Regions from separate parts of the Mesorhizobium sp. 131-2-1 genome, predicted to be linked through region 2. Evidence: predicted binding sites of a transcription regulator. Region 2 holds the regulator's gene; each other region holds the start of a gene.
What was found. Region 2 encodes PhoB, which activates phosphate uptake and scavenging genes when phosphate is short. Its sites were predicted from a motif close to TGTCATNNANCTGTCAT; they were not measured.

Region 1: JG743_RS13305 (esterase-like activity of phytase family protein) is a predicted target of PhoB. The motif match lies at 2,016-2,032, and genes of this name have one in related genera.
Region 3: ppk2 (polyphosphate kinase 2) is a predicted target of PhoB. The motif match lies at 1,937-1,953, and genes of this name have one in related genera.

Annotation. Positions count from the first base shown of each region.
Region 1 covers NZ_AP023247.1:2,769,331-2,774,821, reverse strand. Annotated here, with positions in the region: gene JG743_RS13315 (Gfo/Idh/MocA family protein) at 1-583, opposite strand, end outside; gene JG743_RS13310 (LacI family DNA-binding transcriptional regulator) at 780-1,805, shown strand; gene JG743_RS13305 (esterase-like activity of phytase family protein) at 2,129-3,595, shown strand; gene JG743_RS13300 (L,D-transpeptidase) at 3,674-4,480, opposite strand; gene JG743_RS13295 (MATE family efflux transporter) at 4,792-5,491, shown strand, end outside.
Region 2 covers NZ_AP023247.1:1,383,911-1,389,401, reverse strand. Annotated here, with positions in the region: gene JG743_RS06805 (sugar ABC transporter permease) at 1-612, opposite strand, end outside; gene xylF (D-xylose ABC transporter substrate-binding protein) at 760-1,800, opposite strand; gene JG743_RS06795 (ROK family protein) at 2,067-3,311, shown strand; gene phoB (phosphate regulon transcriptional regulator PhoB) at 3,315-4,004, opposite strand; gene phoU (phosphate signaling complex protein PhoU) at 4,024-4,734, opposite strand; gene pstB (phosphate ABC transporter ATP-binding protein PstB) at 4,758-5,491, opposite strand, start outside.
Region 3 covers NZ_AP023247.1:4,059,679-4,065,169, reverse strand. Annotated here, with positions in the region: gene JG743_RS19755 (glycosyl transferase family 90) at 1-743, shown strand, start outside; gene JG743_RS19750 (aldo/keto reductase) at 758-1,801, opposite strand; gene ppk2 (polyphosphate kinase 2) at 2,002-2,922, shown strand; gene JG743_RS19740 (dihydrofolate reductase family protein) at 3,051-3,698, opposite strand; gene JG743_RS19735 (polyhydroxyalkanoate depolymerase) at 3,886-5,097, opposite strand; gene JG743_RS19730 (glutathione S-transferase) at 5,210-5,491, shown strand, end outside.

The DNA of each region.
Region 1 (5,491 bases), 1.4 Mb from region 2:
AGTAGACGCCAGCCGGTTCGCCGCCGACCATGTAGCGGGCGGCATCAAAGGTATGGATCGCCATGTCGAGCAGCAGCACATGCGCCATCTCCTCGCGAAAACCGCCGAAATGCGGTGCGACGAAGAAATCGGCATGGATGCTGGTTGCCGCGCCGATGGCGCCGGAGTCGAGAAAGCGCCGGATGCGCCTGACATTGGCGACGTAGCGACGGTTCTGGACGACGGCATGGATGCGCTTTGCCCGGCTCGCGGCCTCGATGATGGCGCGGGCATTCTCCGGCGTGTCGGCCAGCGGCTTTTCGGTGAGCAGATGGCAATTGTGGGCGAAGGCTGCAAAGGCGACTTCGCGCCGTGCGGCGGGAACGACGACATCGAACACTGCATCGGGCTTGGTCTGATCAAGGACAGCGTCGAGATTGGTGCCGATGACGGCGGTGGAAAGCGCGTATTCGCGCGCTCTCGCCTGCGCCCGCTCGGCGTCAAGATCGACAAGGCCGACAATCGCGAGCCCGTCGATCTGCCTCGCGGCATCGAGCCACTGCCTGCTCATCGCTCCGCAGCCGGCCAGGACGACCTTCATCACCCAGTGTTCCTCCTCCGCTCGGCCCCTCCAGGCCGATCGTCACGGCATCCACGGCATCACCGTAAACGTTTTTCCGTAAACGTTTACGAGAACACACCCGATGACGTAGAATGTCAACTGGCTGCTTGCAAAAATCGTCCCGAAGTCTTGGCCTGAGCGGCAGCCAGTGCTAGCCAAGGCAGGGGGAGAACCGTCCTTGGCGTCCAGCATCCACGACCTTGCGCGTCATCTGAACATTTCGATCGGCACCGTGTCGCGCGCGCTGAACGGCCGCGCCGACGTCAATGCCGACACGCGCCAGCGCGTGCTGGAAGCGGCCAAGAAGCTGAACTACGCCCCCAACCAGTCCGGCCGCAGCTTGCGGCAAGGGGCCACCCATTCGATCGCCTTCATGCTGCAGCCGCATCCGGGCGACCAGCAATATGGCGAACCGTTCTTCATCCCGCTCCTGATCGGGCTGCAGGGCAGGCTCGCCGAAAGCGGGCTCGACCTGACCGTGGTGATGGGCGCGCCCGGCGACTACCAGCAGGAACGCCTGCGCCGCGTCGTCGAGACGCGCCGGGCCGACGCGGTGGTGCTGGCCTGGACGCGGCGCGAGGACGAGCGCATCGACTACCTGACCGAGAGGGGCTTTCCCTTCGCCACGCTCGGCCGCAGCCGCTCGGGCGGAAAGTCATACCCTTCGCTGGATCTCGATTTCGAGAAGGCCGGCAGCGACGCCGTCGACCGGCTGGTGGCGCGCGGCCACCGCCGCATCGCCGCCATCCGCCCTGCCCTCAACCTCAATTTCGGCTACCTGTTCCTCGATGGCTACCGCAAGGCCCTGAAGCGACACGGCATCGAGGTCGACCCCGCCCTGATCGCCGACGGCTTCATCAACGAGGCCGGCGGCTACCAGGTGACGCCGCGCGTGATGCTGGCAAAGGACCGGCCGACCGCCATCATCTTCAACAACGACGCCATGGCGCTCGGCGGCTGCAAGGCGCTCGCCGAGATGGGTATCAGGCCCGGCCACGACATCGCGGTGATCGTCATCGTCGATACCCCGCTCTGCCGCTATTTCTCGCCGGCGCTGACCGCCTTCCGCCCGGCGCTGGAGCCGATGGGCCGGCGGCTGGCCGAAATGCTGCTCGCCTCGCTGCCCGCCTTCGCCGGCTCGGAAGGGGCGCGCATCATGCGCGAGGTCTGGCCGCTGGAGCTGATCGCAAGAGAGAGTGACTAGTGCCCTTCCCTTCTCCCCCTGTGGGAGAAGGTGGATCGGCGCGTAGCGCCGAGACGGATGAGGGGTGCTGGAAGAAACGCGGCGTCAAAAGATACTAGAGATTTTAAGCGTTTGCATCTTCAAGGTAGCGCTCCGTCCAGCACCCCTCATCCGTCCGAGCTTCGCTCGGCCACCTTCTCCCACAAGGGGAGAAGGCAAGTGCACCCCTCCTGTCACGCAACCATCACGTTCAGGTCCTAGACCACGCAACGGACCCGGGGCCGCATCGTCGATGCCGCGCCCTTTCAGCCATTGGCCGTTCTGCTCGTCACAAGGGGATATCGATGAAAAACCTGCACCGAACTGTCTCGCTCGGCGTCGCGCTCGCTTTGTTCACTGCCCTGACACCGGCGCTCGCCGATGGCGTCGCCTATGTCAACAAGGGGCTGGTCGGCGTCGGCCGCATCCCCGCCAGCCAGAAGGACAAGTTCGGCGAGACCTTCGGCTCCGGCTCCGGCATGGCGATCGACGTCAAGGGCTGGTCGCGTGAGGGTAACGCGTACAAGGGCTCGCTCTGGCTGCTGCCGGATCGCGGCTACAACGTCGTCGGCACCACCGACTACCGGGCCCGCCTCAACACCATTTCGATCGATCTGGCCCCGACCGCCCCGGGCGCCGCGCCCGCCGCCGGACAGGAGCAGTCGGGCGTCAAGGCGACGCTCGCCGACACCATGCTCCTGACCGACGACAAGGGCACTGATGCCACCGGTCTCGACCCGCTGAACGGCGTGCGTCCCGCCGCCGGCGACATGCCGATCCTGCCGCAGGCTGACAATGGCAAGCTGTCGCTCGACGACGAGGCGATTGTGCGGCTGCCCGACGGCACCATGTTCATCTCCGACGAATACGGTCCGAACATCTATCGTTTCTCGGCTGAAGGCCGCCTCATGTCGGCCACCCAACCGCCGGCGGCCCTGGTGCCGATGCGCCACGGCAAGCCGAACTTCGCCTCCGACAATCCGGGCCCAGATGCTGCCGAGCCCGATCCGAAGGATCCCGAGACCGGCCGCCAGAACAACCAGGGCTTGGAAGGCATGTCGCTGACGCCGGACGGCAAGTTGCTTATCGCCGTGCTGCAGTCGGCGCCGCGCCAGGATGGCGGCGATTCCGGATCGACCCGCCAGAACACCAGGGCGCTGGTCTATGACGCCTCCGACCTCGCCCATCTCAAGCTGGCGCACGAATATGTCGTGCCGCTGCCGGTGTTCAAGGACGCCAAGGACAAGACCAAGGTGGCGGCGCAGAGCGAGATCGTGGCGCTCTCCGGCAACAGCTTCCTGATGCTCACCCGCGACAGCGGCAACGGCCAGGGTGTGAAGGGCGAAGAGTCGCTCTATCGCAAGATCAATATCGTCGACCTCTCCGGCGCGACCGACATCGCCGGCGGTCCGTTCGACGCCGCCGACAAGCCGGTGGCGCCGAAGGGCGTGCTCGATCCATCGGTGACACCGGCCAAGGTCACGCCGTTCATCGACATCAACGACAAGGCCCAGCTTGGCCGCTTCGGCCTGCACAACGGCAAGCCCAACGACAAGGACAACCTCTCGGAGAAGTGGGAGGCGATGTCGCTGGTCAGCGTGCTCGATCCCAAGCTGCCCGACGACTACTTCCTGTTCGTCGCCAATGACAACGACTTCCTGACCCAGGACGGCTTCCAGGTCGGTGCGCCCTACAAGGCCGAGGACGGCGCCGACGTCGACACCATGTTCCTGGTCTATCAGGTCACGCTGCCGAACCTCGCGACGAACTAGCACGAGACAGGGAAGCGGACCCGCCGAGCGCGTTCGCCTCCAAACTCTTGTCGACGATCACCGATGCCGTGAAGGTGCCTACTTCAAGAACTCGGCGTCCCTTGGCACGCCGGCATCGATCGGCTCGGCCGTCCGGTTAGACACGGCGCTGATCTTCCCGGCGGGCGACAGGTTCGGGCGCACGTAGACCTGCGCGACGCCGTCGACCCGGCTGTAGAGGTCGATGATGTCCTGGTTCATGAAGCGCACGCAGCCGGACGAAGCGTTCTTGCCGATGGAATCCCACTCCGGCGTGCCGTGCAGTCGGTACATCGTGTCCTTGCCATCGCGGAAAAGATAGAGCGCCCGGGCGCCCAACGGGCTCTGCGGGCCGGGCGGCATGCCGTCCTTGTATTTCGCCAGTTCCGGCCGGCGCTGGATCATTTCCGGCGGCGGCGTCCAGACCGGCCATTTCTTCCTTGCCTGAACCACGGCGCTGCCGGTCCATCCGAAACCGGCCTTGCCGAGGCTGACGCCATAGCGGATGGCCTGGCCGCCGTCGCGCACCAGATAGAGGAAGTGCTCGGAGGTATCGACGACGATCGTGCCAGGTTTTTCTCCGGTCGGGTCGGGCACGATCTGGCGTACGAACTTCGGATCGAGCTTGGCTACCGGAATTGCCGGCAGCTGATAGCCCTCGTCGACACGCGCCGCATACATGCTTTCGGCAGCCCCGAAAGCCGACTCGCTTGGCGGCGGCGGCGCGGGTACTGGCGGCGCCGCTGGCGACGGTGCCACGTCCGTCGTGGTGCATGCCGAAAGCGCAACGGAGGCCGCGCCCAAGGCGGATGCACCGAGAAACACACGCCGGTTCAGGCGCTCAAGAAACAGCGGACTATCGGACATGATCCCCCAGCTATCCATAAGATCTAACGAGTGCGTCCCCACGCACCCGGGATCAATATCCCATTCGGGAAGCTTTGAGAACATGACCGAGCCAGGACACGTCAGAGCATGATGCCGAAAAGTGTGAAGCGGTTTTCGGGTGACATCATGCTCTATCTCTTTGATTTGGAGACGGATTCAGATTTCAGGTCGTTTCGACCTGAAATCATCCGGCTCCAGGCGAATTTCCGATGCCGGATCGACCTGTCCCGTTAAATCGGCAATCATCCACCGACCGGACTCAAAAACCAGCCTTTGCCAAACAGCCCACCATGGATGAGAAGACGCACGCCCGCCGGCGCACCGGCGACCTCACCAGCGGCCCGATCCCGCGCACGCTGCTGTTGTTCGCCCTGCCCGTGCTCGGTTCCAACGTGCTGCAGTCGCTCAACGGCTCGATCAACGCCGTCTGGGTCGGCCGCTTCCTCGGCGAAGCGGCGCTGACCGCGACCTCCAACGCCAATCTGGTGCTGTTCCTGATCCTCGGCACGGTGTTCGGCATCGGCATGGCCGCCACCATCCTGGTGGCGCAGTCGGTTGGCGCCCGCGACCTGCCGGAGGCGCGCCGCATCGTCGGCACCAGCGCCACCTTCTTCTTCCTCGTCTCGGTGGTGTTCGCCGTCTGCGGCTGGGTCTGGGTCGACGCCATACTCAACACGCTCAGCACGCCGGCCGACGCGCTGCCGCTGGCGCGCTCCTACTTGCGCATCATCTTCGTCGCCGTGCCGATGATGAACCTCTTGTCCTTCGTCATGACGGTCCTGCGCGGCGCCGGCGATTCACGCACCCCGTTCGTATTCATGGCGTTGGCCGTTCTGCTGGACATCGTGCTCAACCCGCTGCTCATCCGCGGCATCGGCCCCTTCCCCGAACTCGGCATTGCCGGGTCAGCCACCGCGACGCTGATCGGCCAGACGGTGAGCGTCATCGCCATCCTCGTCGTGCTCTATGCGCGCAAGCATCCACTCAGGC
Region 2 (5,491 bases):
CCAACTGGCGGTGGCGCCGATCGAGCCGCGTGGCCCGCCGCCCATCAGCTGGAAGGTGGCGTCGAGCGGCGCGACCGTGCGGCCGCTGGTGATCATCCATGCCATGCCGCGCCAGACCAGTAGGCCACCCAGCGTGACGATGAAGGCAGGCACCTCCATATAGGCGATGATGAAGCCCTGGAACGCGCCGATCGCCAGGCCAAGCACCACGCCGGCGGCGAGCGCGATGATCCAGAGCCAGGGATTGCCGAGCTGGAAGCCGATGACGCGAATGAGGAATTCGGCCTGCGCCACGCCCATGATCATGCCGACCACGCCTTCGACGGAGCCGACGGAAAGGTCGATGTTGCGCATGACGATGACCAGCACCATGCCGGTCGCCATGATCGCCACCGAAGAGGTCTGCACCGACAGGTTCCAAAGGTTGCGCGGGGTCAGGAAAAGTCCGCCCGACAACAGGTGGATGCCGATCCAGATGACCAGCAGCGCGCCGACCATGCCGAGCATGCGCGTGTCGAGTTCGGTTGCCTTGAGGAAGCGGCCGACGGCGCTGAGTTCGGCTGCCCGTGCCCGGTCCGCGGCGGCGACCGTGCTTGAGGTCGTATCGGTCATGATCTCCTCCCACCGGTCTGCCGTCTGGCGCGGTTGCCGGAACATGATGCTATTGGCTTTCCCGGCTCATTTGAAGCGGGAAGCCCTTTGACAGACGCCGCGGCTTTTGGGCCGCGGCGCCGAGTTATCAAACCGGCAAGGCCCGGCTTAGTTGCAGGCGGCGACGGCACCCGCGGCGACGCCGGCGCAGACTTCGTCCTTCTTGATCCAGCCCGCGTCGATGACGACGTTGAGGTTGTCCTTGGTGATCGCCACTGGCGTCAGGAACAGCGACTTGACGGTGTTGCCGCCCGGCGTGGTGAAGTCCTTGACGCCGGCGATGTCGGTCATCTTCTTGCCGTCGGCCAGTGCCGAGGCGATCTCGGCGGCGTTCTTGCCAAGCTCGCGAGCGTCCTTCCACACCGACACCGTCTGCGTGCCGAGCGCTATACGGTTGAGCGCGGCATGGTCGCCGTCCTGGCCCGATACTGGGACAGTTCCGGCCAACCCTTGAGCCGTCAGCGCGGCGACGACGCCGCCGGCGGTGCCGTCATTGGCCGCCACCACCGCATCGACCTTGTTGTCGTTGGCGGTCAGGAACTGCTCCATGTTCTTCTGGGCGTTGGCGGGCAGCCAGCCATCCGTATAGGCCTCGCCGACATTCTTGACCTTGCCGCTGTCGATGGCTTCCTTCAGGACTTCCATGGAGCCGGCGAACAGGAAATCGGCGTTCGGATCGGCGCCCGAGCCCTTGATGAAGACATAGTTGCCTTCCGGCTTGACCTTGAACACTTCGCGGGCCTGCATGCGGCCGACTTCCTTGTTGTCGAAGGTCAGGTAGAAGACGTCCTTGTTCTCGATCAGCCGGTCATAACCGACGACCGGAATACCCTCGTCCAGCGCCTTCTGCACCGCCGGCCCGATGGCCGAAGCGTCCTGCGCCAGCACGATCAGCGCATTGGCGCCCTGCGAGATCAGGCTTTCGACGTCGGTCAGCTGCTTGCCGGGATTGGACTGCGCGTCGGCGGAAATATACTTGTCGCCGGCCGCTTCGATGGCCTTCTTCATCGCCGCTTCATCGGTCTTCCAGCGCTCTTCCTGGAAGTTCGACCACGACACGCCGATGACCTTGTCCTTCGCCTGAGCGACCGACGCGAGCGTCAGCGACATGGCGACACCCGCCAGGATGGCGGCTGCAAATTTCTTCATAATATCCTCCCTGCGCCAACTGTGGCGCGACCCAGACTGGCCCTGAGGCCGGCATAGAGGCTTTTTTTCGAGCCCCGAAAAAATAGTGATCCAACGCCGGAGCGCTGTCAACATCGATTCTGATGGATTCGGAGGTGCTGGCGAATTTTTTTCGAGCCCCGGAATAAATAAATGACAGGCTGGCCGGCTTCTGCCAGTATTTATACGGTGTCGCCGACGGCCCTTCAGATCAAAAACGGCCGCGACGACCGGGAGGAAAATAGGGCATGTCGGTTGGAATCCGCCACGACGATCTGCGCCGACGCAACCGGGCGATGGTGATTTCGGCCGTGCGCCGTGCCGGCCAGCCGTCGCGGACCGAGATCGCCGCCACCACCGGCCTCAGCCATTCGACCATCTCGGCGATCTCGTCCGACCTGATCCAGGAAGGCATCCTGACCGAGAGCAAGGCCAGCGAGGCGGGTGCGCTGAAGCGAGGCCGGCCGCAGGTCGGGCTTGCCCTCAATCCGGAAGCCACGGCGGTGATGACGGTGGTCCTGTCGCTGAACTTCCTCTCCGTCGCCGTCATCGATTATGCCGGCCAGGTCATTGCCGAGGAGCAGCGCCGCCTCGACACGCTGACCATGCCGCGCGACGAGCTGATCGGAGAATGCGTCGCCATCGTCCGGCGCCGTTTCGAGGATCCCGACCTCGATGTCCGCGGCGTCGCCCGCATTGCCATGGGCATACAGGGCATCACCGACACCCATGCCCGCGCCATGCTGTGGTCGCCGATCACGCCGCAGACCGACATTGCCTTCGCCGACATACTGGAAGCCGAGTTCGGCGTTCCGGCCACCATGGAGAACGACTGCAACATGATGGCGGTGGCGCTGCAGTGGCGCGATCCCGAGCGCTACCGCGACGACTTCATCGCCATCCTGCTCTCGCATGGCATCGGCATGGGGCTGGTGCTGAAGGGAGAACTGTTCACTGGCACCCATTCCTCGGGCGGTGAATTCGGCCACATGATCCACCGGCCGGGCGGCGCGCTGTGTCGCTGCGGGCGGCGCGGCTGCGTCGAGGCCTATGCCGGCAACTACGCCATCTGGCGCAATGCCAAGGAGATGGGCGAGGATGCCGCGCCGGTCGATGTCAGCGACGCCGACATGCGCTCGCTCGCCGCCAGGGCTCGCGCCAGCGACGGCCCGGAGCGCGAGGCCTATCGCAAGGCCGGCGAGGCGCTCGGCTTCGGCCTCGGCAGCCTGTTCGCGCTGATCGATCCCGCGCCCGTCGCCATGGTCGGTGTCAGCGCCGCCGCTTTCGACCTGATCGAGCCGGCGCTGCGCGAGGCGATCGCTCAGACCGCCGGCGGCCAGCATTCGAAATCGATCTCCTTCGACACCGAGCCGAACGAACTGCCGCTGATCCGCGAAGGCTGCGCCATGCGGGCGCTCGGCTTCGTCGACCAGGAGATTTTCGCGCCGGGCGTCCAAGCGAAGGGCAGCGCCACCGGGAAGAACGTGGCCTGAGCGTCAATCTTCCCTGATCGCGTAGCCCGCACCGCGTATGGTGCGGATAACGTCGGGCATGCGGCCATTGTTGACCGCCTTGCGCAGCCGCCCGACATGCACGTCCACGGTGCGCTCGTCGATGTAGATCGTCTCGCCCCAGACATTGTCGAGTAGCTGGCTGCGCGAGAACACCCGGCCGGGATGGCGCATCATGAATTCGAGCAGTCGGAATTCGGTCGGCCCGAGCCTGATCTCGCTCTTCTTGCGGTAGACGCGGTGCGACTCGCGATCGAGCACGATGTCGCCGACCTTGAGCATGCTGGACAGGACTTCCGGCTTGGCGCGACGCAGCAGCGCCTTCACCCGCGCCATGAACTCCGGCGTCGAAAACGGCTTGACCAGATAGTCGTCGGCCCCGGTCGAGAGGCCGCGCACCCGGTCGCTTTCCTCGCCGCGCGCCGTCAGCATGATGATCGGCAGTCGCTCGGTCTCCGGCCGCATCCTGAGGCGGCGGCAGAGCTCGATGCCGGAAACCGCCGGCACCATCCAGTCGAGCACCAGAAGGTCGGGCACGTTCTCCTGCAGCCGGATCTCGGCCTCGTCGCCGCGCGTCACCACCTCGACCTGGTAGCCTTCCGATTCCAGATTGTAGCGGAGCAGCACCCCCAGCGGCTCCTCGTCCTCCACCACCATGATGCGTGGCGCGATCATCTGCAGGTCACCCTTCTTCTCAGGCCGCCGGCGCCGACATCGCCGTCTCGTCCAGCTTCGGACGATTGGCGGGCAGTTGCTGGCCGGTCAGCACGTAGTAGGCGTTCTCGGCGATGTTGGTGACATGGTCGCCGATGCGCTCCAGATTCTTGGCGCAGAACAACAGATGCGTGCAAGCGGTGATGTTGCGCGGATCTTCCATCATGTAGGTCAGCAGCTCGCGGAACACCGAGGTGTATTTGACGTCGATGCGTTCGTCGTCGTTGCGGAGCTTGGCGAGCGCAGCCGCATCCGCGGCGGCGTATTCCTCGATGACCCCTTGCACCTGGACCAGCACCAGCTGCGCCATGCCGTCGATGGAATGCGAGAGATCGCGCGGCGTGACGCTGAGGCCGACGGTGCCGACGCGCTTGGCGATGTTCTTGGCGAGATCGCCGATGCGCTCGAGGTCGCCCGCCATGCGGATCGAACCGACCACGGCGCGCAGATCGTTGGCCATCGGCTGGCGCTTGGCGATCAGCGTGATGGCGCGGTCGTCGAGCTCGCGCTGGCGCGCATCCATGATGGCGTCGTCGGACACCACGCGCTGCGCCAGCGCGTTGTCGGAATTGAGCAGCGCGCGCGTCGAGCCGGCGACCATCGAGCGGGCGAGATCGCCCATGTCGGCGATCAGCTTGCTGATCGCCCCGAGATCCTCGTCGAAAGACGCAACCGTATGATGTTCACCCATGATCCTGTCCTCGTGCTTGGAAATCAGCCGAACCGGCCGGTGATGTAGTCCTGGGTGCGCTTGTCGTCAGGGTTGGTGAACATCTTGTCGGTGGCGCCCTCCTCGACCAGGTAGCCGAGATGGAACATCGCCGTGCGCTGCGACACGCGCGCCGCCTGCTGCATCGAGTGGGTGACGATGACGATCGTGTAGTTCTGGCGCAGCTCGTCGATCAGTTCCTCGACGCGGGCGGTGGCGATCGGGTCGAGCGCCGAGCAGGGCTCGTCCATCAGGATCACCTCCGGCGACACGGCGATGGCGCGGGCGATGCACAGGCGCTGCTGCTGGCCGCCGGACAGGCCGGTGCCGGGCTCCTGCAGGCGGTCCTTCACCTCGTTCCAGATCGCCGCCTTCTTCAGGCTGGATTCGACGATCTGGTCCATGTCGGCCTTGCGCTTGGCCAGCCCATGGATGCGCGGGCCGTAGGCGACGTTCTCGTAGATCGACTTCGGGAACGGGTTGGGCTTCTGGAACACCATGCCGACGCGGGCTCTCAGTTCGACGACGTCGATGCTCTTGTCGTAGATATCCTCTTCGTCGAGCGTGATCTTGCCGGTCACGCGCGCCGAATCGATGGTGTCGTTCATGCGGTTGAGGCAGCGCAGGAAAGTCGACTTGCCGCAGCCCGAAGGGCCGATCAGCGCCGTCACCTGGTTGAGGCGGACGTCGAGATTGACGTCGAACAGCGCCTGCTTCTCGCCATAGAACACGCCGACCT
Region 3 (5,491 bases), 2.7 Mb from region 2:
GCATGTATTATTACGACCTGAAGGAGTTTGCCCGCTATTTCGATCCGGCGCTGCTCATCGACCTCGAGTTCGGCGACGTCATCGATGTTCCCAAGATGCCGTCGATCGTCAAGGACCGGCCGATCACAGACGGCAACGGCAATTCGGTGCTGATGAAGCTCGACAAGTTCCGTCACTTCCAGATGCCCGCCGACCGGCAGCCCTTTGCCGACAAGCGCCCGCTGGTGGTCTGGCGCGGCCATCTCAACAATCCGATACGGACTCGGTTCCTCGACGCTATGCGCGACCTGCCGATCTGCGATGTCGGCACGCCGAACAAGGACGCGAAGGCCGAATACCAAAAACCCTATCTCACCATCGATGAGCAGCGGCGTTACCGCTACATCGTCTCGCTCGAGGGCAACGATGTCGCGACCAACCTCAAATGGATCATGAGCTCGAATTCGCTCTGCATGATGCCGCCGCCGACCTACGAGACCTGGTTCGCCGAAAGCGAGGTCAGGGCCGATGTCCACTACGTGCCGCTGGCGCCCGACTTCTCCGATCTCGCCGACAGGGTGCGCCATTTCGAAAAGCATCCAGCCGATGCCGAACGCATCGTCGCCGCCGCCAACGCCTATTGCCGGAAATTCCGCAACGAGCGGGACGAGCAGGCGATCTCGCTGCTCGTCCTCTACAAATATTTCGTGCTCAGCGGCCAGGTCAAACCGGATCCCGAAGTCTGGCGTTTCATCGCCGGCTGACCCTTTCCCAGCTCTCAGATATCGCTGCGGTCGAGCACCAGGTCGGCCGGCCCGAAGCGGCCCCTGGCCGTCAGCTGCTGGTGCCAATAGGGGTAGAGGACCGGCGGCCGGCTGACAGCGTCGAGCCGCGCGCGCTCGTCGAAGGACAAAGTCAGGCTGGCGGCGGCGATGTTGTCCTTGAGCTGCGCTTCGCTTCGGGCGCCGATCACCAGCGACGAGACCGCCGGCCGGCCGAGCAGCCAGGCGAGCGCCACCTGCGCGCCAGACACGCCCCTGGCCTTGCCGATATCGACGAGCACGTCGACGATCCGCCACAGCCGGTCCTCGTCGCGGATCGGCGGCTCCGACCAGCCGCCGAGCTGCCGGGCGGTCGGACTGTCGCGGTGGTATTTGCCGCTGAGCAGGCCGCCGGCGAGCGGGCTCCACACCAGCACGCCGAGCCCTTGGTCGACCGAGATCGGCAAGAGCTCGTATTCGGCCTCGCGCGCCTCGAGCGTGTAGTGGATCTGCTGGGTGACGAAGCGCGGCTGGTGGCTGCTGTCGCTGATGGCAAGCGCCTTCATCACCTGCCAGCCGGAATAGTTGGAGCAGCCGACATAGCGGATCTTGCCCTGGCTCACCAGCGTGTCGAGCGCGGCGATCGTCTCCTCCAGCGGCGTCACGCCGTCCCACTCATGCAGGAAGTAGATGTCGATGACATCGGTCTTCAGCCGCTTCAGGCTCTTCTCGCATTCGCGGATCAGGTGGTGGCGCGACAGGCCCTCGTCGTTGGGGCCTTTGCCGATGCGCATGCGCGCCTTGGAGGCGATCAGCACGTCGTCCTTGCGCTTGCCGCCCAGCGCTTCGCCGATGATCTCTTCCGAAATCCCGTTCGAATAGACATTGGCGGTGTCGATGAGGTTGATGCCGGCATCGATGCAGAGGTCGATCATCCGGGCGGCTTCCTTGAGGTCGGTCTTGCCGACGGCTGCGAAAGCGCCGGCGCCGCCGAAGGTCATGGTGCCGAGCGTCAAGGTCGAAACCTTCAGCCCGGAACGGCCGAGTGTGCGGTATTCCATTTGAGATCCTCGCGATTGCATTGAGAGAGGCGCCGCGAAAGGGCTGCCCGAATGAGACGGCGTATTTGTAGGACAAGTTCGCCGGTTTGTCGCCCCATCGCGGCGAGCGGTCGATCACATCTGTAACTGCGGCCTTGCAATAAAACCGTCATTGCCGGCCTTTATTGAAGTCGGCTCAGGATGGCGCGCGGAGAACCACGATGAACGAACTGAAATCGAATTCCGGAGCCAGGGACTGGCTGGAAGCCGAACTCGCCGACACGCTCGACGAGGACTATGAGCTCGAGATATCGGAGCCGGCGCTGTCGCTGGAGATTGCCAAGATCTACAAGGATTCGCATCCGCCCTCGATCGAGCGCATGCAATATTTCCGCGACCTGCTGCGGCTGCAGTCCGAATTGATCAAGCTGCAGTCCTGGGTGGCCTACCACAAGAAGAAGGTCGTGGTGGTCTTCGAGGGCCGCGACTCGGCCGGCAAGGGCGGCGTCATCAAGCGCATCACCCAGCGGCTCAATCCGCGCATCTGCCGCGTCGTGGCGCTGCCGGCGCCGACCGAGCGCGAGAAGTCGCAATGGTACTTCCAGCGCTATGTGCCGCATCTGCCGGCGGGCGGCGAGATCGTGCTGTTCGACCGCTCCTGGTACAACCGCTCCGGCGTCGAGCGGGTGATGGGTTTCGCCGGGCCGGACCAGGTGGAGGAATTCTTCCGCGACGTGCCGGAATTCGAGCGCATGCTGGTACGCTCCGGCATCACGCTGGTGAAGTACTGGTTCTCGATCACCGACGAGGAACAGCAGATGCGCTTCCTGATGCGCATCCACGACCCGATGAAGCAGTGGAAGCTGTCGCCGATGGACCTGCAGTCGCGCGTACGCTGGGAGCAGTACACCAAGGCCAAGGAAGAGACCTTCGCCCGCACCAACATCAAGGAAGCCCCCTGGTTCATCGTCGAGGGCAATGACAAGAAGCGCGCGCGGCTGAACTGCATCGACCACCTCCTGCAGCAATTCCCCTATGAGGAAGTGCCGCATGAGGAGATCACGCTGCCCGAGCGCGTCTTCAACCCGGAATACGAGCGCCAGGTGCTGCCGCGCGAGCTCTACGTGCCGGAGAAGTATTGATGCACCCCTCCTTCTCTCCTTGCGGGAGAAGGTAGATCGGCGCGCAGCGCCGAGACGGATGAGGGGTGTTGGAAGAAATGAGGCGGTCGCGAGGCCACCTTCTCCCCCTGGGGGAGAAGGAGCCTGGTCTACGCACGCCCGATCAGCACATGCGTCGCATCGGCCGTCGCGATCTGTTCCGTGCAGCGGTAGCCGAGTTTCAGCATATCCAGGCCGGCGAACAGGTGCTCACCCGATCCAAGCAGCACCGGCGAGATCGCCAGATGCATGTCGTCGATCAGCCTCTCTTTGAGATATTGCCGGACGGTCGAGACGCCGCCGCCGACCCGCACATCCTTGCCTCCGGCTGCGGCCTTCGCCCGCTCGAGAGCCGAATGGATGCCGTCGGTGACGAAATAGAACGTCGTCCCGCCTTCCATCTCGATCGGATCGCGCTTGTGGTGGGTCAGCACGAAGGTCGGCACGTGATAGGGCGGGTTGTCGCCCCACCAGCCTTTCCAGCTTTCATCCGGCCATTCGCCGCGGATCGGTCCGAACATGTTGCGGCCGAGGATCCAGGCGCCGACATTCTCGAAGCTGCGCGCCGCGAACGCGTCGTCCGTGTCGGTGGTGCCGCCGTCCTTGCCGAACACCATCTCACGAAAAGTGCGGGTGCCGATCATCCATTTGTGCAGAGCCTCGCCGCCGATGCCGAGCGGGTTGCCGAGATCCTGGTCGGGACCGGCGCCAAAGCCGTCGAGCGACAGGGTGAAAGCATTGACACGCAGCTTGGACACGATTGCCTCCATAACCAGTTGTATTTTGCAAGCAGTGCCTTTGTAGCAAACTGATTGCGATTTGCAAGCGGTATTTCGAACACTATCGAACGGCGAGCGATCGCCATTTCATGCGCCGGTCGACCGGGCAATCCGTCTTGAAACGGCAAGCGCAGCGGCGAGCGGCTTCGTCTACCAGCAGCCCGGTCTACTCCATCGCTAGGATGAGATTGCGTACGACGGGATAGATTTCGCGCTCCCAGCGCTTGCCGTTGAAAACACCGTAATGGCCGACATTGGCTTGCAGGTGATGACGCTTCAAATGCGGGCGCAGCGAACAGCACAGATCATGCGCGGCAGAGGTCTGGCCGAGGGCGCAGATGTCGTCGCGCCCACCTTCCACGGTGAGCAGCGCCGTGTTGCGTATGGCGCCCGGGTCGACCGGCGCGCCGCGGAAGGTGAACGCGCCGGTGGCGAGTTCCGCCTTGTGGAACACGCGCTCGATGGTTTCGAGATAGAATTCCTCGGTGAGGTCGAGCACCGCGAAATACTCGTCGTAGAAGGTCTTGATCTTTTCGGCCTCCGCGGTCTCGCCGGCGGCCAGATGGTCATGCAGCTTGCGGTGGGCGGTGGTGTGGCGGTCCATGTTCATGGCCATGAACGCTGCAAGCTGGAGGAAGCCTGGATAGACGCGCCGCCCGCCGCCGGCATGGCGCCAGGGCACGCGGGAGATGACCGAGTTCTGAAACCACGAAAGCGACTTGCTGACGGCGAATTCGTTGACCTCGGTCGGGCTCTCGCGCGGATCGATCGGCCCCGCCATCAGTGTCATCGAGCGCGGTGTCGCAGGGTGCCTGTCCTCGGACATGACTGCGACGGCGGCGAGGGCCTGGACGCAGGGCTGGCAGACCGCGAGGATATGCGCGCCCGGGCCGATCGTTTCCAGGAAACGGATGAGGTAGTCGACATAGTCGTCCACGCCGAAGCTGCCGGCCGAAAGAGGCACGTCGCGGGCATTGGCCCAGTCGGTGACATAGACGTCATGGTCGCAAAGCAGCGTCTCCACCGTGCCGCGCAGCAGCGTCGAGAAATGTCCTGACAGAGGCGCGATCACCACGACCTTGGGCTGGCGAGCTTCGATGTCCTTGGCAAAGCGCAACAGCTTGCCGAATGGCAAGGCGAGCACCGTTTCGATGGCGACAGGCACGTCGCGGTTGCCGACCTTGACGGATTCGATGCCGAAATCCGGTCGCGTATGGGTGAACCTGAAGCGGGCGATCATTTCCAGTCCGGCGCTGATGCGCCGTCTCGCGGTGTCGCCGAGACCCATGCTGCTGCCCGCCACGGAGCCCATCAGATCGGCGAAAATCCGCGCCGGGGCGATGAGGTCGTCCTGAAGCTGGTAGGCCTGGTACAGCATCGATGAAGCGTCCCCTTCCGAGCTGCCATCTCGCAGTGCAAAAAAGCTAGTGCAAATTATTTTGCATTGCGAGAGGATTGTTGCGGGCGAAAAGGCTTGGAGGGCCGGCGGCATGACAAAGGCGACATTGACGATCTCGTCGAAGAACTATTCGTCATGGTCGCTGCGCGGCTGGCTGCTGTGCCGCATGGCCGGTCTGGAGTTCGAGGAACAGCGTGTCGACATCGACGACCCGGAGCAGCGGCAGGAATTGCTGCTCCTGTCGCCTTCGGTGCTGGTGCCGAGGCTGACGCATGATGGCGTGACCGTGTGGGATACGCTAGCAACCGCCGAGTATCTTGCCGAGACGGTGCCCGGAACCGGGCTGCTGCCGGCCGAGCGCGTGGCGCGCGCC